DNA from 3 places in the Protofrankia sp. BMG5.30 genome. Region 3 is predicted to be linked to each of the others. Evidence: riboswitches for the same ligand, from Rfam matches in the RefSeq annotation. Region 3 holds a riboswitch; each other region holds the start of a gene.

Region 1 (4,606 bases), on a different contig from region 3:
TCGCGGTGGTCAACCCGGCGATCGAGGAGCTCGCCGTGATCGCGAGCGAGGCCGAGCGGAAGCGTTCCCGCGCCGCCCAGGTCGAGACCGTGCTGGTCGGCATCATCGATCTGATCGTCCGTAACCGGTCCCTCTACGCCGTGCTACAGGGCGACCTTGCGGTCGCGCACGTCCTGAGCGAACACGGGGCGTTTCCCGAACTGAGCAACCGGATCATGGCGCTGCTCGTGGGGCCTGATCCCGACCCCGGCACCATCGTGGCCGCGAGCATTCTGCTCTCCGGGCTGGGCGAAGCCGGGTTCGGCCCGCGGGTCGCCGACATCGGCGACGAGGAGCTGCGTGGCCACATGCTCGGCTGCGCCCGGCGTCTGCTCCGCCACCGTCGGCCGTCGGCCGCCACCCCCTGAGGCTGCCCAGTGCCCGGCGCCCGGTGCCGCCGGTGGGGGAGCCTGGCACGGAGGTGGCGGGCGGACGGGCGGAGCGGCTTCCGCGGTGGCGCGGAATTCCTTCCCGGCTTATTCCCGGTGGTTTCTGGAATTCTGTCGGGCGGCCGGAGGCAGCGCCTCGTCCGGTGCCACCGGCCAGTGCCGGGGCGAGGGCCCGAGCGGGCGCAGTCGTGCCATTTGCAGGCGGCACCACGGTGATATCTCCAGAGAACCGTTCAGAACGTCCTCGGAGAATGTCGACCATGGCGTCCAGTATGCTTCGGCGACCTCTTCCGGGTTGATCCGGAAATCGTCCGACGCCTGTGCGAAGAACACCGGGCAGATTTCGTTCTCCACGGTGCCGTCGGTCATCACGCAGCGGTAGCGGAACGTCGGTAGGGCCAGGTCGATGCGCTGGACGCGCAGGTTCAGCTCTTCGGCCAGCCGTCGTGAGACGGCCGTCCGGAAATCCTCACCAGGGGCCGGATGGCCGCAGCAGGTGTTGGTCAGAACCCCTGGCCACGTTCGTTTCGCATGAGCGCGCCGGGTGACGAGTATGCGGTCGGCGGCATCGAAGACATAGCAGGAGAACGCCAGGTGCAACGGTGTTCGGGGGCCATGAACGGTGGCTTTCGGGGTGACTCCGACCGCTTCCCCGGACGGGCTGAGAAGAACGACGAGTTCCGCCGCCGCGCCGGCCGTCCCGTCCGATCCGGGGGAATCCGGCGACGATGACGCCCGGGCATACGGTCGAGAATGGCTCATGGAAACAAGGGTAACAGTGCCCGCCGGCCGCCGTTCGCGTCGGAGCGGATTTCCTGAATCGGAGAGCCATTGCCCTGTGGCAATCGGTGCCCCGGCGTCATGCCGGGGCACCGGCCGGTGGGGACGCCGTGCGCGCCGACGCCGTGCGTGCCGGCAGCAGTGCCGTCCTACGCAGTGTCGTCCTACGCCGTCACACCATGGACGGGAGCGGCGGCGAGTCCGAGTTCGCCGGCGCCCAGGGGTGCGAAGAAGCTGGCGACCAGGTCGTCGCTGACCTCGGCCAGGGCCGCCGGTGACCAGCGGGGGTTGCGGTCCTTGTCGACGACCTGGGCCCGGATGCCCTCGGCGAGGTCGTGCGAGTGCAGGCAGGCGCTGGAGATCCGGTACTCCTGGTCGAGCACCGCCTCCAGGCTGGGCAGTTCGGCGGCCGACCGGAGCGCGCYCAGGGTGACCTTGAGCGCGGTGGGCGATCTTTTTGCGATCTCCTTCGCCGCGGCCGCGGCCGGCCCGCCGTGGTCGTTCAGCCGGTCCAGGATCTCCTCGACGGTCCGCGCCGCGTAGCAGTGGTCGATCCAGCCCGCCTGCGTGGCCAGCGCGCTGGCCGGGGGCGGCTCGGCGAAGGAGCGGACCACATCGACCGGATCGCTGTCGTCACCGTTGCCCAGCGCGTCGACCAGCGCGCCGAGCCGGTCGCTGGGCACGTAGTGATCGGCCAGCCCGTGGTGGATGGCGTCGGCGCCGGATATCCGCGCGGTGGTGAGCGCGATGTGGGTGCCCGACTGGCCGGGCATCCGGGACAGCAGATAGGTTCCGCCGACGTCGGGCACGAGGCCGATGGCGACCTCGGGCATGGCAACCAGGGAACGTTCGGTGACCACCCGTACGCTGCCGTGCGAGGAGACACCGACGCCCCCGCCCATGACCAGTCCGTCCATCAGCGCGACATACGGTTTCGGGTAGTGGCTGATGCGGGCGTTGAGCCGGTACTCGTCGACCCAGAAATCCAGGGCGGCGGTGCCGCCGGAGCTGACGTCGTCGTAGATGGACCGGATGTCACCGCCGGCGCACAGCCCCCGCTCGCCAGCACCGTCGATCAGCACCGCCCGGATGCGCTCGTCGTGCTCCCAGACGGTCAGGGCGTCGGCGATGCGGCGCAGCATGTCGTGGCTGAGCGCGTTGATGGCCTTCGGCCGGTTGAGCGTGATCCGGCCCAGCCGGCCCTGGACGGTGAACAGTATGTCGGCCATCGCCTTCCCTCCGGTGCCCGGCGGGACACGGCGGCCCGCACGGTAGGACGTCCAACAATGTCGGCTGATACCGCGCGGTCTCAAGCGATACCCCGCAGCCCGCGGCTTACCGGCGGGCACGCACCGTGGGCCGGGAGTTGCGAGCGTGTGCCGGCCTGCCGGTCCTATAGTCGGTTCCGGAGCTGGTTCCGCCCGGTCAGCCAGATCGGGTGTCGTAAGAGGGAACCCGGTGTGAGTCCGGGACTGCCCCGCAGCGGTGAGTGGGAACGACCGCCGTCATCAGCACTGGGTTCCAGACAGAACCTGGGAAGCGACGGCCAGTAGAATGGCCAGTAGACAGGCCACCTTGGTGTCCGTGCCCACAAGTCCGAAGACCTGCCAGCTCGCCGCGCGTCCGGCGACGTGCGGTGGTCCAGGGCTTCGAGGGAGAGCCGGGGGACGCGGCCACGGATTCCCGTGCTGTGACGCTCTCCGCCGTCCTCGACCTGCACCGGCGGCAGCATCCTGGGGGACCGGACGCGGATGGCCCGGCTCGGAATCGACCCGGCCGCGTTCGTGCGCCCCTCGCCGACGTCGGGGACCCTCGGCGGTGTCGCCCGGGCGACCCGGGAGTCCATCGTGGTGATGGAGGCCGCCGGTTACGACGTCGTCCTGGTCGAGACGGTCGGCGTCGGACAGTCGGAGGTGACCGTCGCCGGGATGGTCGACACCTTTCTGCTGCTGTGCCTGGCGCGTACCGGCGACCAGTTACAGGGCATCAAGAAGGGGGTGCTCGAACTCGCCGACATCGTCGCGGTCAACAAGGCCGACGGCCCCTACGAGCAGGATGCGCGCGTCGCCGCGAAGGAGCTGGCTGGCGCCCTGCGGCTCCTGCAGACCGCTGACGGCGGCTGGACCACACCGGTGCTGACCTTGCAGCGCCATGACCGGCGCGGGCCTGGAGGAGGTCTGGCGGACCGTCGAACGCCACGGAGACGCTGGCCGCCGACCGGATCCTGGCGGCCTTCCTCGGGGAGCCGCCCGGGACAGCCTCCGACGGAGCCCGTTGACGACGACACCGCGGCCCGACCATGGCCCGGCCACCGCCGCCGGGTACTTCTCCTGCCGGTGGGCCGATCGGTGGACCGGTCAGAAGTCCTCGTCGAAGGCGACGATCCCGGTCACGCCCATCTGGTAGGACGAGACGCGCCGCTCGAAGAAGTTCGACAGTTCCTGGACGTCTTGGAGTTCCAGGAAGGAGAACGGGTTGGCTGATCCGAACATCGGCGCGAACCCGAGCTCGGCCAGCCGCCGGTCCGCGACGTACTCAAGATACGAGCGCATGTCCGGCACGGTCATCCCGGCGACGCCACCGGCGAGGAGGTCCCGCGCGAACGCCGTCTCGGCGGCCACCGCCTCGGCCAGCATCGCGCGGACGCCGGCTTCGAACTCGTCGCCAACGAGGTCCAGTTCCTCCGCGCGCACCGTGCGTACGACGTCGAACGCGAACTCCATGTGCATCGACTCGTCACGAAACACCCAGTTCGTCCCGGACGCCAGCCCGCTGAGCAGGCCCCGGGATCTCAGGAAGTACACGTAGGCGAAGGKGCCGTAGAAGAACAGCCCCTCGATGCAGGCGGCGAAACAGATGAGGTTCAGCAGGAAGGCCCGCCGGTCGCTCGACCGGGAGTCGGGATGATCACTTTGAACCGACCGAAGGCGCTGAACGCGCTGAGCCTTCAGGTCATGCGGGAGCTGACCGCGGCGGCTGCGGACCTCGACCAGGACCGTTCGATCGGCGCTGTCGTGATCACCGGCTCGTCGAGGGCGTTCGCCGCGGGCGCCGACATCAAGGAGATGCAGCCCCAGTCGTTCAGCGAGGTCTACGCCAGCGACTGGTTCGCAGGCTGGGACGGGCTGGCCCGGGTCCGCACCCCCTGATCGCCGCGGTCGCGGGCTACGCGCTGGGCGGCGGCTGCGAACTGGCGATGATGTGCGACATCCTGCTGGCCGCCGACACCGCGAAGTTCGGCCAGCCCGAGATCACTCTTGGTGTGCTGCCGGGGATGGGTGGCTCCCAGCGGCTGACCAGGGCTGTGGGCAAGGCCAAGGCGATGGAACTGTGTCTGACCGGCCGGACGATGGACGCCATCGAGGCCGAGTCGGCCGGCCTCGTCTCGCGGATCGTGC
Region 2 (6,302 bases), on a different contig from region 3:
CGTGCCCACGTCATCTCGAACACCCGGGCTCGGACTTGAAGCCCTTGACCCGCATCGGGTGGAAGGAGCCCGAAGTCAGCCCTTCACGGAACAGCGCGACGGCACGCAGGAACGCGGCCCGCTGCGCGGGGGAGAGTCGATGGAACTCCGCGAGGAAGCGGGCAACCGGCTCGAAGGTGGGCACGGTCACGACAATAGGGCGAAGGGTGAGCGCCCTTTCGAGGGGTCAGCTTGCCTTCGAGTGTGGGTCCATGGACAGCTCGTGGAGGAGCGCGTCGAACGCGGCATCACTGGTACAGATGACCGATCGTCCTGCGGCAAGGTCCTCGCGTGCTTCGTCGATCGCCTGCTGGGTAGCGGAGTCGGGTTTGTCCGCCCATTCGTACGGCTCGGGGTATGGCCAAGCGTTGGGTTGCGTCACTTCCCACCTCCCCTGGGTCAGCCWAGGCCCTTCGATGGTCACATCGAAGGGCCTTCAAAGCATGCCCACACATGCGAGCACTGACAAGAACATCGGAGCGTGAGTTAAGACCGTCTTCATCACCGGACCGGCGGATCCAGAGTCGCGTCGGGCGGCCTACCCCCACCCGGGCCCTTCTCACGCCCGCGTGGCCTTCAGGCGGCCAACCTACTCCGCGCGGTCAGGCCGTGGAGACGGCCCACGGGACGGTTCGGAGATCGTTTGGTGCACTTTTAGGCCCCGCGGCGCACTTCCGGCTGACCGGCCGGGGTGGCCCCGCAACATCTGGCTCAGGTCAGTCGAGCTACCCGCCAGCGTCCGATGRGACGCCCCGCGGGCGCCCGGCGGACGTCCGCCCTGCTCGCTGACGTGGGCATGYGGGTGACGCCGACGCACTCTCTGGCGGAAGTCCGTGCCGCCGGGAGCGGTAGGCGGCGATCTGGAGCCGGATTCAGCGGCTGATCTGCGCCGCGGCGGCGCTCATCCGTTTCAGGAGACGGTTGGTGGCGGGCACCTGGGTGAACCCGTACTTGATGCAGAAGGAGACCGCCTGTTCGTCGATCGCGTCGACCACGATGAACCGCGCGGCGACCGTCCTGGTTGCCTCGACGACCCGGCCGACGGCGTCGGCAAGCAGGAGGCCGCCGAGCCCCTGGCCCTGAAGCGTCTTGTCCAGCGCCAGCTTCGCCAACAGGACTGCCGGGATCTGCACGGGGTTTCCACGGCCTAACGACCTCGGCAGGTCGTCACGCATCAGGAGATGGGCCGCGATCGTGTAGTAGGCGACCACCCGCCCATCGGCGGACCAGACAAAGGTCCGCCCAGTTCTACGCGACTCGGTGGTGAGAGCATGACGACGGAGCCACTCGTCGAGCTCGGGCTGACCGCTGTCGAAGTGATCCGCTCCGTGGAGCTCATCCAGTGCCTCGCTGACGAATCTGCTCGCGGTCACCGTCGCTCGATGACGGAATCAAGCCGTGYGGCGGCGCGGGTCAGRGCGTCGTTGGGCTCCGCGKGAGCGTCCAGGGAAGCAAGCAGTTCGAGGATCAGGGGTGGCGCGTGGATCGGGCCAAGCGTTACTACAAGATGTTCTGCCCCTGCGACAAGAAGCACATGAAGGTCGTTCACCCGACCCCGTCGGACCCGGACTACCGACGGAACCTCATCGGTCAGCTCAAGAGGGCGACGTGCTGGGAGTGGTCGAAGTGAGAGTGCTGATCGCTCAGCGTGCGGTGTACCGCGGGCCCCTGGACGGGTTCGAGGCCCGGGTGGATCGGCTGATGGACGCTCTCCTGGATCTGCACGGGATCATTGATCCGGACATCGCCGCGAGCCTCACCGAGGGCTGGGTGGACGTCACAATGGTGGTCGAGGTGGACCGGTTCGACGACGAGGCGATCCACGAGGCGATCCGCTGGAGTCGATCGTCCCTACGTGCGGTGATTCACGCTATTGGCGACCGGATTCCGGGGTGGGATGACGGTCAGGTGTGCGAGGCCAAGGTGCTCACGGACGCCTGATCCCCCCGAAGCATGGGGGCCGATGGCTGCTTGCTCACGTTCTTCACCAAGCCTTCGGCCGGGGCCGTCCCGTGGGATGATCGTGGTGGCATTGTTCGCGAGGTGCCCCAGGTTGCCTGGGGTCTCGGGCGCATRACCGGATGACCGGTCGGGTGCGCTCGGGGCGGCCAGGCGGCCGGGGAGAATCGGGAAGCCGGTGTGAGTCCGGCACGGGCCCGCCGCGGTGATCGGGGAGCCGCCGCCCACGCGCACGGGCCACGTCCGACGGATCGGGTGCTGACGGACTGGATGGTGGTCGTCCAGGTGCCGCCCGCGCGATCGAGGTCCGCTGGACGCGGCCCGGGAGCAGCCACTGGACCGCGCGGTCCGGGAAGGCGGGCGGTCAGGTGCTGATCCGAGAGTCCGAAGACCGGCCTCGCATCCGTGCCATCCGTCGACGGGCGGGTGGCGGACAGCGGGAGCCTGCCATGCCAGTGGACCTGTACGGCGTGATCCATCAGCGGCGTGACGTCCGCGCCCAGTTCACCGGGGCACCGATCCCGGACGGCGTCCTCGAGCGGGTGCTCGCCGCGGCGCATGCCGCCCCCAGCGTCGGGCTGAGTCAGCCGTGGGACTTCATCGTGATCGAAAACCAGCGCACCCGGCGCGCTTTCTACGAGCATGTCAGACGGGAACGCGCGGTCTTCGCCGCGACTCTGACGGGTGAGCGGGCCGCCCGGTTCGCCCAGATCAAGATCGACGGTGTCCTGGAGTCCACGCTTTCCATCGTGGTGACCTATGACGAGAAGCGCGGCGGGCCCGCCGTCCTGGGACGGCATGCTATTGCGGACGCGGGGGTGTACTCGGTATGTCTGGCGATCCAGAATCTGTGGCTGGCGGCCACCGCCGAGGGCCTCGGGTGCGGCTGGGTGTCGTTCTTCCGTGAACAGGCCGTCCAGGACATGCTGGRTATTCCCGACGGTATCCGGCCGGTYGCGTGGCTGTGCCTCGGCCCGGTCACGCATCACGAGCAGGCCCCCGACCTGGAAAGACATGGCTGGGCCCGCCGCCGGCCGCTGGAGCGCGCACTCCATCGTGAGACGTGGCAGTCCGCCATTGATCATCTGTAGTGGGCGGGAAAAAGCCGTCCGTGTACACATGGGGGATACACATGGGGCGGGATGCGTCTGGCTGAGGGCAGGGCGCGGCCGACCGCGAACGAGGCCACGGCTCGGCCCCGCGTGGCCGTGTCGACAGCCACATCCGCGCCCACACTCATGTTCTTGATGAGTTCGCGTTCTTGGTGAAAGGTAAGAGGCTGTGGTGGACGTCCGTCGGATATGGGAGCAGCCGGCCATCGTTTCCGGGGTCGCTGCGGTGGTACGAACCAGGTGGCCTGGCCAGGTCGACCGGTCTGACCGGCGCGAACGGKCCGGGCGGCGGGCGTCGTGAGCGGCCGGCGTCGGGTGTACGTGGTGACCCAGCTCTCCCCGGCCGCGCCGTCAGCGGTGTTCGAGCTCCTGGCGGACGGCGCGGGCTGGTCGCGGTGGGCGGCTCCGCTCATATCGCGATCGTGGTGGGAACGGGAGGGCACACCCCCGCCGGGCGGTGTGGGAGCGGTGCGTCGGGTTGGCCGGCCACCCCTGATCTCCCGTGAAGAGATCGTTGAGTATCTTCCGGCTCGTCGGCACGCCTACCGGGTTCGTTCGGGTCTGCTGCCGATACGCGACTATCTGGCGACGGTGGATCTGGCGCCGGTGGACGGCGGTACCGAGATCGTCTGGCAGGGCAGCTTCGTCCCGCTCGTGCCGGGGACGGGAGCGCTTCTCGCCGGTGTCCTGAAGTTCTTCACCGCCAGGCTTGCTCGCCGCCTCGCCAGGGCCGCGGCCGCGGGCCCGCAACCGGGTCCGGCAGCCACGCCGCCGGCCACGGCCTGAGCCGTCCAGCGGCCTGGCGGAAGCCTGGCGGAAGGAAGGCCTCCACGGGCCCGCGGTCTGTCCGGGCCCGGCGCCGGGCCGATGGGCGTCAGTGGGTGCTCGCCGGTGACGGCAAGAATGATCATTTGTGGGGGTGGCGTGCTGGCCGGGGTGGTTCAGCCGGCCGGGATGCCCCCTGGGGGCGTCAGGTGGCGTACCGGTGTCGATGCTGCCAGACCGGGTACGGCCGTCTGAACGGGCCGTTGACGCGGCCAGCCCCGTGCACCGGTTCGTCCTCGAGAATGCTCTGGAGGAGATCATGTCCGTGAGACTGAGCCGCCGTTCCTACGAGCATGCCAGAAAACTGATCGAAAACGGTGCCGTGGTACTCGACGAACGAGACGACTGGAGCGTGCACCAGCCCTCGACGCGGCAGGAGAACGAGTTCATTTCCGAACATGGCTTCAACGAGTATCAGAAATGGTATCTGGGAATCTCCGAGGACGACGACGAGGACGACAGGAAACGGTACAGGTTCCCGTACGGGGACTTCAGCAGAGTGCACCTTTGTGGCGTTCTCACGGCCGAGTCACGGGCCGGCCGGTACAAGTACTTCGACATTGAATGGGCGGTGGCCCATCTGCACGGGATGCTGGACGCGCTGATGAGCACGAAATAGCATCCGGGTACGGAACACGGTTCGGGTGCGAAGTGAGGTCCGGGCCGCCCGGGGTAATGCTGGCGGGTGCCCGATGGCCGTCCGGCGATCGCGACGGTACGGGCGGTGGCGGGTCACCGGCCGTACCGGGAGTCGGCGTTGCACAACCATCGGGCTGGCCGGAATCGGGCTGGTGGGCCGGTGAGCCTGAAAAGCCGGATCTGGTCCGTTTCCGCCGGCCTGTTCACTGCTGCCGGCAGGGGCCCGTCGCTTTGTCCGCTGCTTCTTTGCCTACTGCTTCCGGAAGGTCAGTATCGTGCCGTTGGCCGTTCCGATCCCGGCCGTTCCGATGGTCCCGCTCAGACCGTGGCCCTCGAAGGCGATCGAAGCCGCCAGACCGGCTATCTGATTGTCACTGGTAATCGTGTAGCCGGCGGCCGGCAGCGCCTGGCGGTAGAAGGTCGCCACCGCGTTGTCGGAGACACCGCTCAGGGTGAGCACGGACTCGTTGTTCCTGGACGTACCGGCCTCCACCTCGGCGCCCGGTGGGATCGGGAAGTCCTCGGGGACGTTCGCGGCCTTCAACGCGTCCCTGCCCGTGGCCACCTGCCCGCCGCCCGGCAGTGACGCCGAAATGGACGGCAGGGCCGTCGGCAGGCCCGTGGGCAGCGATGTCGGCAGCCCGCTCGGCAGAGTCACCGATCCGGTCGGCCCGGTCGACCCGGTTGTCACGCTCGTGCCCGTCGCTTCGCCACAGGCTCCGAGCAGCAGTACCGCCAGGCCACCGCCCATGGCTGCCACCGCCATCCGATGCCGTGTGGTGCCGACGTAGCCACCGGAACCTCCGGAAGCACCCAATCTGATCTCCCCCTTCACACACCCCGGGTGTGACGCGTGTCCTGTTCGGCCGGCCTCGCCCGCCGGTGTCCGTCCCGCCCGCATGGAGACGATCCCCAACGGTTGGTGCCGGTCGATGTGGGTTGGTGCCGGTCGTCACACGATAGGCATCACATGCCGACGCGCCGCCGCGGCTGTCGGCAGCCTGTCAGCGCGGCCGCGGGAACCGTTGGCGGCGGGCGGCGGGGCGGAGGTGAGCGGAGGCGATTTGTCGGTTTGGCGACTGTGGCCCGCTCGCTCGCCCGCCCGGCAGCGTCGTGACCGTCCGACGCGCTGGGCGGAAAGTGCGTGCCACGAACGGGATCCGGCCGCTGAGTGCACCGTTCGGGCGCCGCGGAGTACACCGTGGGCCCGTTCGAAGTGGCGGCGCCCGGCCGGCCCTCGTGCGGCCGAAATCGTCTTCTGGAGGTACTGTCATGTCCCGTGGCAGTGAGCAACAATGCGGTCGCCGGAGTAGTTCTCCACTATCTCGAGGACAATCCCGGTGAGATCGAGACCCTGAGTCCGCTGGTGCTGGCCCTGATAGAGGGGGCAGGCCCGGTGACGGACGCAGCCACGATGCCGGCGCACGTCACCTGGGGCGCGGTCGCGGTTACCGCGGACTGGCGGGTGCTGCATGTTCGTCATCGGGGTTCGGCGGGCTGGCTGCTCCCCGGCGGGCATGTCGACGCGGCGGACCGGTCCTTGTTGGGCGCGGCGCTGCGCGGGCTCGCCGAGAGAACCGGAATAGCGGCGAATTCTGTGATTCCGGACACTGTTTATCCGATTGATATTGACGCGCAGATCGTGCCCGCCGATCCGGTTCGGGAAGAACCCTCGCATGTGCACTACGACGCTCGCTTCATTCTGTATGTCCCGGACGAAACGGTGCG
Region 3 (4,609 bases):
CGGTCACCCGGTCAACGGCCCTGCGCACGCATCCCGGCCAGCCAGGCGCCCGTGGAGCGCCGGGTACCGCGTAGCGTCAGGCCCCAAGGACCAGGAGCGGATCCACAGCGTTCTGTCCCGCACATATCCCATATCTCACCGTGATGAGAGGACTCCACACCCGTGGCGACCTACGCACTGCCCGACCTGCCCTACGACTACGCCGCTCTCGAGCCGTCGATCAGCGGCGAGATCCTGGAACTGCACCACGACAAGCACCACGCCGCCTACGTCGCCGGCGCCAACACCACCCTCGACAAGCTCGCCGAAGCCCGTGACAAGGGCGACTTCGCCGCCATCGTCGGCCTGGAGAAGACGCTCGCGTTCAACGTCTCCGGTCACGTCCTGCACTCGCTCTACTGGCAGAACCTCTCCCCCGACGGCGGCGACAAGCCCGACGGCGCCCTCGCCGACGCCGTCGCCAACGACTTCGGCTCGTTCGACGCGTTCAAGGCCCAGCTCACCGCCGCCACCAGCACGATCCAGGGCTCCGGCTGGGGTGTGCTGTCCTACGAGCCCGTCGCCGACCGGCTCCTGATCGAGCAGGTCTACGACCACCAGGGCAACGTCGGCATCGGCAGCACCCCGCTGCTGGTCTTCGACGCCTGGGAGCACGCCTTCTACCTCCAGTACAAGAACGTCAAGGCCGACTACGTCACCGCCCTGTGGAACATCGTCAACTGGGCCGACGTCGCGGCCCGCTACACCGCGGCCCGGCAGTCCCGCCAGGGCTGACCCGGCCGTGGCCGGCCGGCTGGTGACCACCGCTGCCGGCCGGCAGCGTCCCGGGCCGCGGGCCACCGCACGGGCCGCCTCATCGGTACCGCCYGGCGCCTGCCGCCACCGGTACCGATGAGGCCGCGCAACCTGGGGGCTGACGAGGCGGCCAGGGCCGCGAAAAACGCACCACCGTCAGGCCGCGTCGCTGTACCGCGACGCGGCCTTCGTGCGGTTCTGGTGCGCGCGCACGGTGTCGCTGTCCGGCAGCGCGGTGCCGGCCGTCCTGCTGCCGATACTCGTCTTCCAGACCAGCGGATCCGCGGCGTGGACGGCGGCGCTCACCGCCGTGGAGGCACTGCCCTACCTGCTGTTCGGGCTGGTCGCCGGCGCCCTCGCCGACCGGGTCGACCGCCGGCGGCTGATGGTCGGCTGCGATCTCGCGAACGCCGCGCTGCTGGCCTCGGTCCCGCTGGCCGACATGCTCGGTGTCGTCTGGCCGGCGGTGGCCGGGCTGCTGGCAGGGTCTCCGCATCCGGCGGACCGGGCCCTGGCGATCAGTCCGCGGGCAAACGCATCAGGAGCTTTCGCAGCCCTGATCGCGACGGGCCTGTCACCCCGAGAGGCAGGCGCTCAGCCCGTCGGGGGCACCGGCGCCGACGGATGCGCTTCCTCGTCGAAGCCGTCCGGGTGCGCGATGCCGTTGTGCGCGAGAGCGGGGGCGGGATGGACGCCGTCCAGCAGATCGACAATGCTGCTGTCACTGAGGGTGTAGCGGATGACACGTCCGTCCCGGTGCGGGGAGACGACGGCGTGGTAGCGGAGAATACGTAACGCCTGCGAGACCGCTGTGTCGTTCATGCCCACTCCGGCCGCCAGGTCGGAGACGGAGATCGGGCCGGCGTGACGGACCGCGAGCAGGATCGCGAGGCGTCCCGGGTCCGCGAGGATCGCGAACCGTGCCGCCCAGTGCTGGATGCGGGCCCGGTCCGCCACCGCGCCCGCGGCATCGCAGGCCCGGTCGCCGTCGATCACCTTGGCCGACCGGCCCGGCGCGATGCGGTGCATGGATCTCATACTCCCATCGACGGCCGCCACCCACGCCTCGCCCCGCGCGGCCCTGCCACCTGACCTGCCACCTGGCTGGTCATCCGTTCAATGGCTGGTCATCTGCTCAGATGTCAATTCTTGCAGGTGTTTGCTCTGGATGGGTAGCCTGATCCGGCCGTGGCGTTCGGGAAGCCGGTGGAGTACCGGCGCGGCCCTCGCCACTGTGATCGGGAAGTCTTCGGCCCTGTCCGCGGCGCAGCGGAGGTCACTGGGCYTCACATGCCTGGGAAGGCCGGCCGAAGGCGCGGACCCGTCAGCCAGGAGACCGGCCACGGCACCGGAAAGACCCATTCCACGAGGTGCTGGAGAGGCGGTCGGTGTACGTGGTGCCCGCACGTGCCGTCATGCGTACTGTCAGAATCTGTAGTACCGCCAGAAGCTGTGCCGCCAGCATTCCCGGCGGACCGCGGGCGCGGCGCCGACATCGCCGGTGGCAGCCTGATCGCCAGCGACAGCCGGATCGCCGGTGGCAGCCGGCCGTGCTGCTCGGCATCGCGGCCCTGGTCGCTTTCCTGGCCGGATGCGGCGACGGCGCCCGCTCGGCAGGGAGCGTGGCAGCCGACGACCGGGGCTGCATCAGCCGGTTCAGCCCGGACGTCGACTACTTCCCGGTCAAGTCCACGTTCACCCACGCCAGAAACGTGACGATCACCTACCACGGAAGTTACGAGATCCTGACGGTCAACCAGCCGTACCCGGGCGGGAAACCGGAGTCCTACGTACTCGTGCGGTGCGGTGCGCCGGCACCGGCGCTCACCGGTGCGCTGGCGGACGCGCCGCGGGTCGAGGTGCCGATCCGCAGCCTGTACTCGGCGTCCACCACCCATCTGCCGCTGCTGACCGACCTCGGCCGGGCCGAGGTCCTGACCGGGGTGGCGAACGCGGCGAGCGTCGTCGACGCCGGGATCCGCGGGCGGATCGCCGACGGGAAGGTCGTCGAGTACGCCGGTGGCGGGCAGATCGACGTGGAGAAGGTCGTCACCGCCCAGCCGGACGTGCTGATGACGGGCGGCACGGACACACCGCAGTACCCGGCGATCCGCAGGGCCGGCGGCACCGTCCTGGCGAACGCCGAATGGCTGGAGGGTGATCCGCTGGGACGGGCCGAATGGATCAAGGTGATGGCCGCGCTCACCGGCGACGAGGAGAAGGCCGCGAAGGTCTTCGAGCAGATCACCACGGACTACACCGCGATCGCGGCCCGGGCAAGGGCCGCCGGCGGGCCGCCGGTGCGGGTCCTGCCCGGGTCGATGTACCAGGGCACCTGGTACATGCCCGCGGGCGGCAGCTACGTCGGCAAACTCCTCGCGGACGCCGGGGCCGTCTACCCGTGGGCCGACAGCCGGGACACCGGCAGCCTGGAGCTGAGCTTCGAGGCGGTGTACGCCAGGGGCGGGGACGCCCCGGTCTGGCTCACCGACGGCGAGTGGACGACGATCGGCGAGGCGGTCGCGGCCGACTCCCGCTACGGCACCCTCGCCGCCGTCCGCGGCGGGCGGGTGTGGTCGAACACCCTCGCCATCGGGCCCGGCGGCGGCAACGACTACTGGGAACGCGGTGTCACCCGCCCCGACCTGGTTCTCGGCGACCTCGTCGCGATCCTGCACCCGGACGCCGTGCCAGGGCACCGTTTCGCCTTCTACCGGCAGCTGCCCGCATGACCACGGCAGCCACCCGCACGAACGACACGGCAACGACGGCTGCGGCCACAACGACGGCCACAATGACGGGGGCCACAATGACGGCGGCCACGGCAGCGCCGCCCGTGCTCGGCCCACCGGCGTTCGGCCTGCCCCGGCAGACGCTTCCCCCGTCCGCGCGGCCCGGCGGCGACGCGCCGGACAGAGACGCGGACGGGGGCACCGCCGGGCGGCGCGGGCGACGGCGGGCCGGCGTGCTCGCCGGGCTTGCCACCGCCACCCTGGTGATGTTCGTGCTCGCGGTCGCCGTGGGGTCGGTCGCGGTCCCCCTGAGCGAGACCGCGCGGGTGCTGGTGGGAGCCGAACCGCACGATCCGCGCTGGACGGTCGTGATCGCCCAGGTCCGGCTCCCCCGCGCCGTCACCGCGGCGCTCGCGGGCGCGGCGCTGGGCGCGGCGGGACTGCAGATGCAGACGCTCTTCCGCAACCCGCTGGCCGACCCCTACTCGCTGGGGGTCAGCGCGGGCGCGAGCCTCGGGGTGGCTCTCGTCGTCGCCGGTGTCGGCGGCTCCGGGGCGACGTTCACCGCGGGCGCGGCGGGCACCGGACGGGCCGGGGTGATCGTCGCCGGCGCGGCCGGCGCGGCGGTGGTCCTCGTCGCCGTCCTCACCCTGGCCCGCTGGGTCCGTTCGGTCGTCACCCTGCTCGTCATCGGGGTGGTGCTCGGCGCCGCGGTCAGCTCGCTGGTCAGCCTGCTGCTGACCTGGACCTCCCCGCAGCGGGCCATCCAGTACTGGACGTGGTCGCTGGGAAGTTTCTCGGGCACCTCCACCGACGACCTGATGGTGTTCGCCCCGACGATCGGCCTGGGGCTGGCCGCCGGCATGGCCTCGGTGAAGCCGCTCAACGCCCTGCTGCTCGGGGAGAACTACGCCCGCACGGCAGGCGTACGGGTACGGTGGGTACGCACCGTCACGCTGATGGGCACCTCGGTGCTCGCCGGCACCGTGACCGCGTTCTGCGGGCCGGTCGCCTTCCTGGGGATCGCCGTCCCGCATATCGCCCGCCGGCTGCTGGGGACGTCCGACCACCGGCTGCTGCTG

Evidence for each region. Region 3 has a riboswitch for cobalamin ahead of BL254_RS15395 (ABC transporter substrate-binding protein). Riboswitches for the same ligand answer to the same signal wherever they lie in the genome.
Region 1: it holds a riboswitch for cobalamin, as region 3 does, so the genes downstream of both, BL254_RS27980 (methylmalonyl Co-A mutase-associated GTPase MeaB) here and BL254_RS15395 (ABC transporter substrate-binding protein) in region 3, are expected to answer to the same signal.
Region 2: it holds a riboswitch for cobalamin, as region 3 does, so the genes downstream of both, bluB (5,6-dimethylbenzimidazole synthase) here and BL254_RS15395 (ABC transporter substrate-binding protein) in region 3, are expected to answer to the same signal.

Annotation. Positions count from the first base shown of each region.
Region 1 is NZ_MOME01000062.1:14,363-18,968, forward strand. It holds gene BL254_RS23140 (TetR/AcrR family transcriptional regulator) at 1-407, shown strand, start outside; gene idi (isopentenyl-diphosphate Delta-isomerase) at 516-1,190, opposite strand; gene BL254_RS23150 (enoyl-CoA hydratase/isomerase family protein) at 1,373-2,437, opposite strand; cobalamin riboswitch at 2,604-2,835, shown strand; partial or broken gene BL254_RS27980 (methylmalonyl Co-A mutase-associated GTPase MeaB) at 2,912-3,407, shown strand; partial or broken gene BL254_RS23160 (ribonucleotide-diphosphate reductase subunit beta) at 3,566-4,096, opposite strand; partial or broken gene BL254_RS23165 (enoyl-CoA hydratase-related protein) at 4,163-4,606, shown strand, end outside.
Region 2 is NZ_MOME01000004.1:85,145-91,446, reverse strand. It holds gene BL254_RS28050 (hypothetical protein) at 11-184, opposite strand; gene BL254_RS01125 (hypothetical protein) at 227-421, opposite strand; gene BL254_RS01120 (GNAT family N-acetyltransferase) at 912-1,412, opposite strand; gene BL254_RS26710 (hypothetical protein) at 1,520-1,669, shown strand; gene BL254_RS01115 (hypothetical protein) at 1,666-1,980, shown strand; cobalamin riboswitch at 2,164-2,392, shown strand; gene bluB (5,6-dimethylbenzimidazole synthase) at 2,454-3,089, shown strand; gene BL254_RS01105 (SRPBCC family protein) at 3,408-3,896, shown strand; gene BL254_RS01100 (hypothetical protein) at 4,102-4,554, shown strand; gene BL254_RS01095 (hypothetical protein) at 4,825-5,325, opposite strand; gene BL254_RS01090 (NUDIX hydrolase) at 5,854-6,302, shown strand, end outside.
Region 3 is NZ_MOME01000025.1:109,571-114,179, forward strand. It holds gene BL254_RS15380 (superoxide dismutase) at 163-774, shown strand; partial or broken gene BL254_RS28445 (MFS transporter) at 1,010-1,186, shown strand; gene BL254_RS15390 (helix-turn-helix transcriptional regulator) at 1,390-1,824, opposite strand; cobalamin riboswitch at 1,949-2,155, shown strand; gene BL254_RS15395 (ABC transporter substrate-binding protein) at 2,346-3,527, shown strand; gene BL254_RS15400 (iron ABC transporter permease) at 3,590-4,609, shown strand, end outside.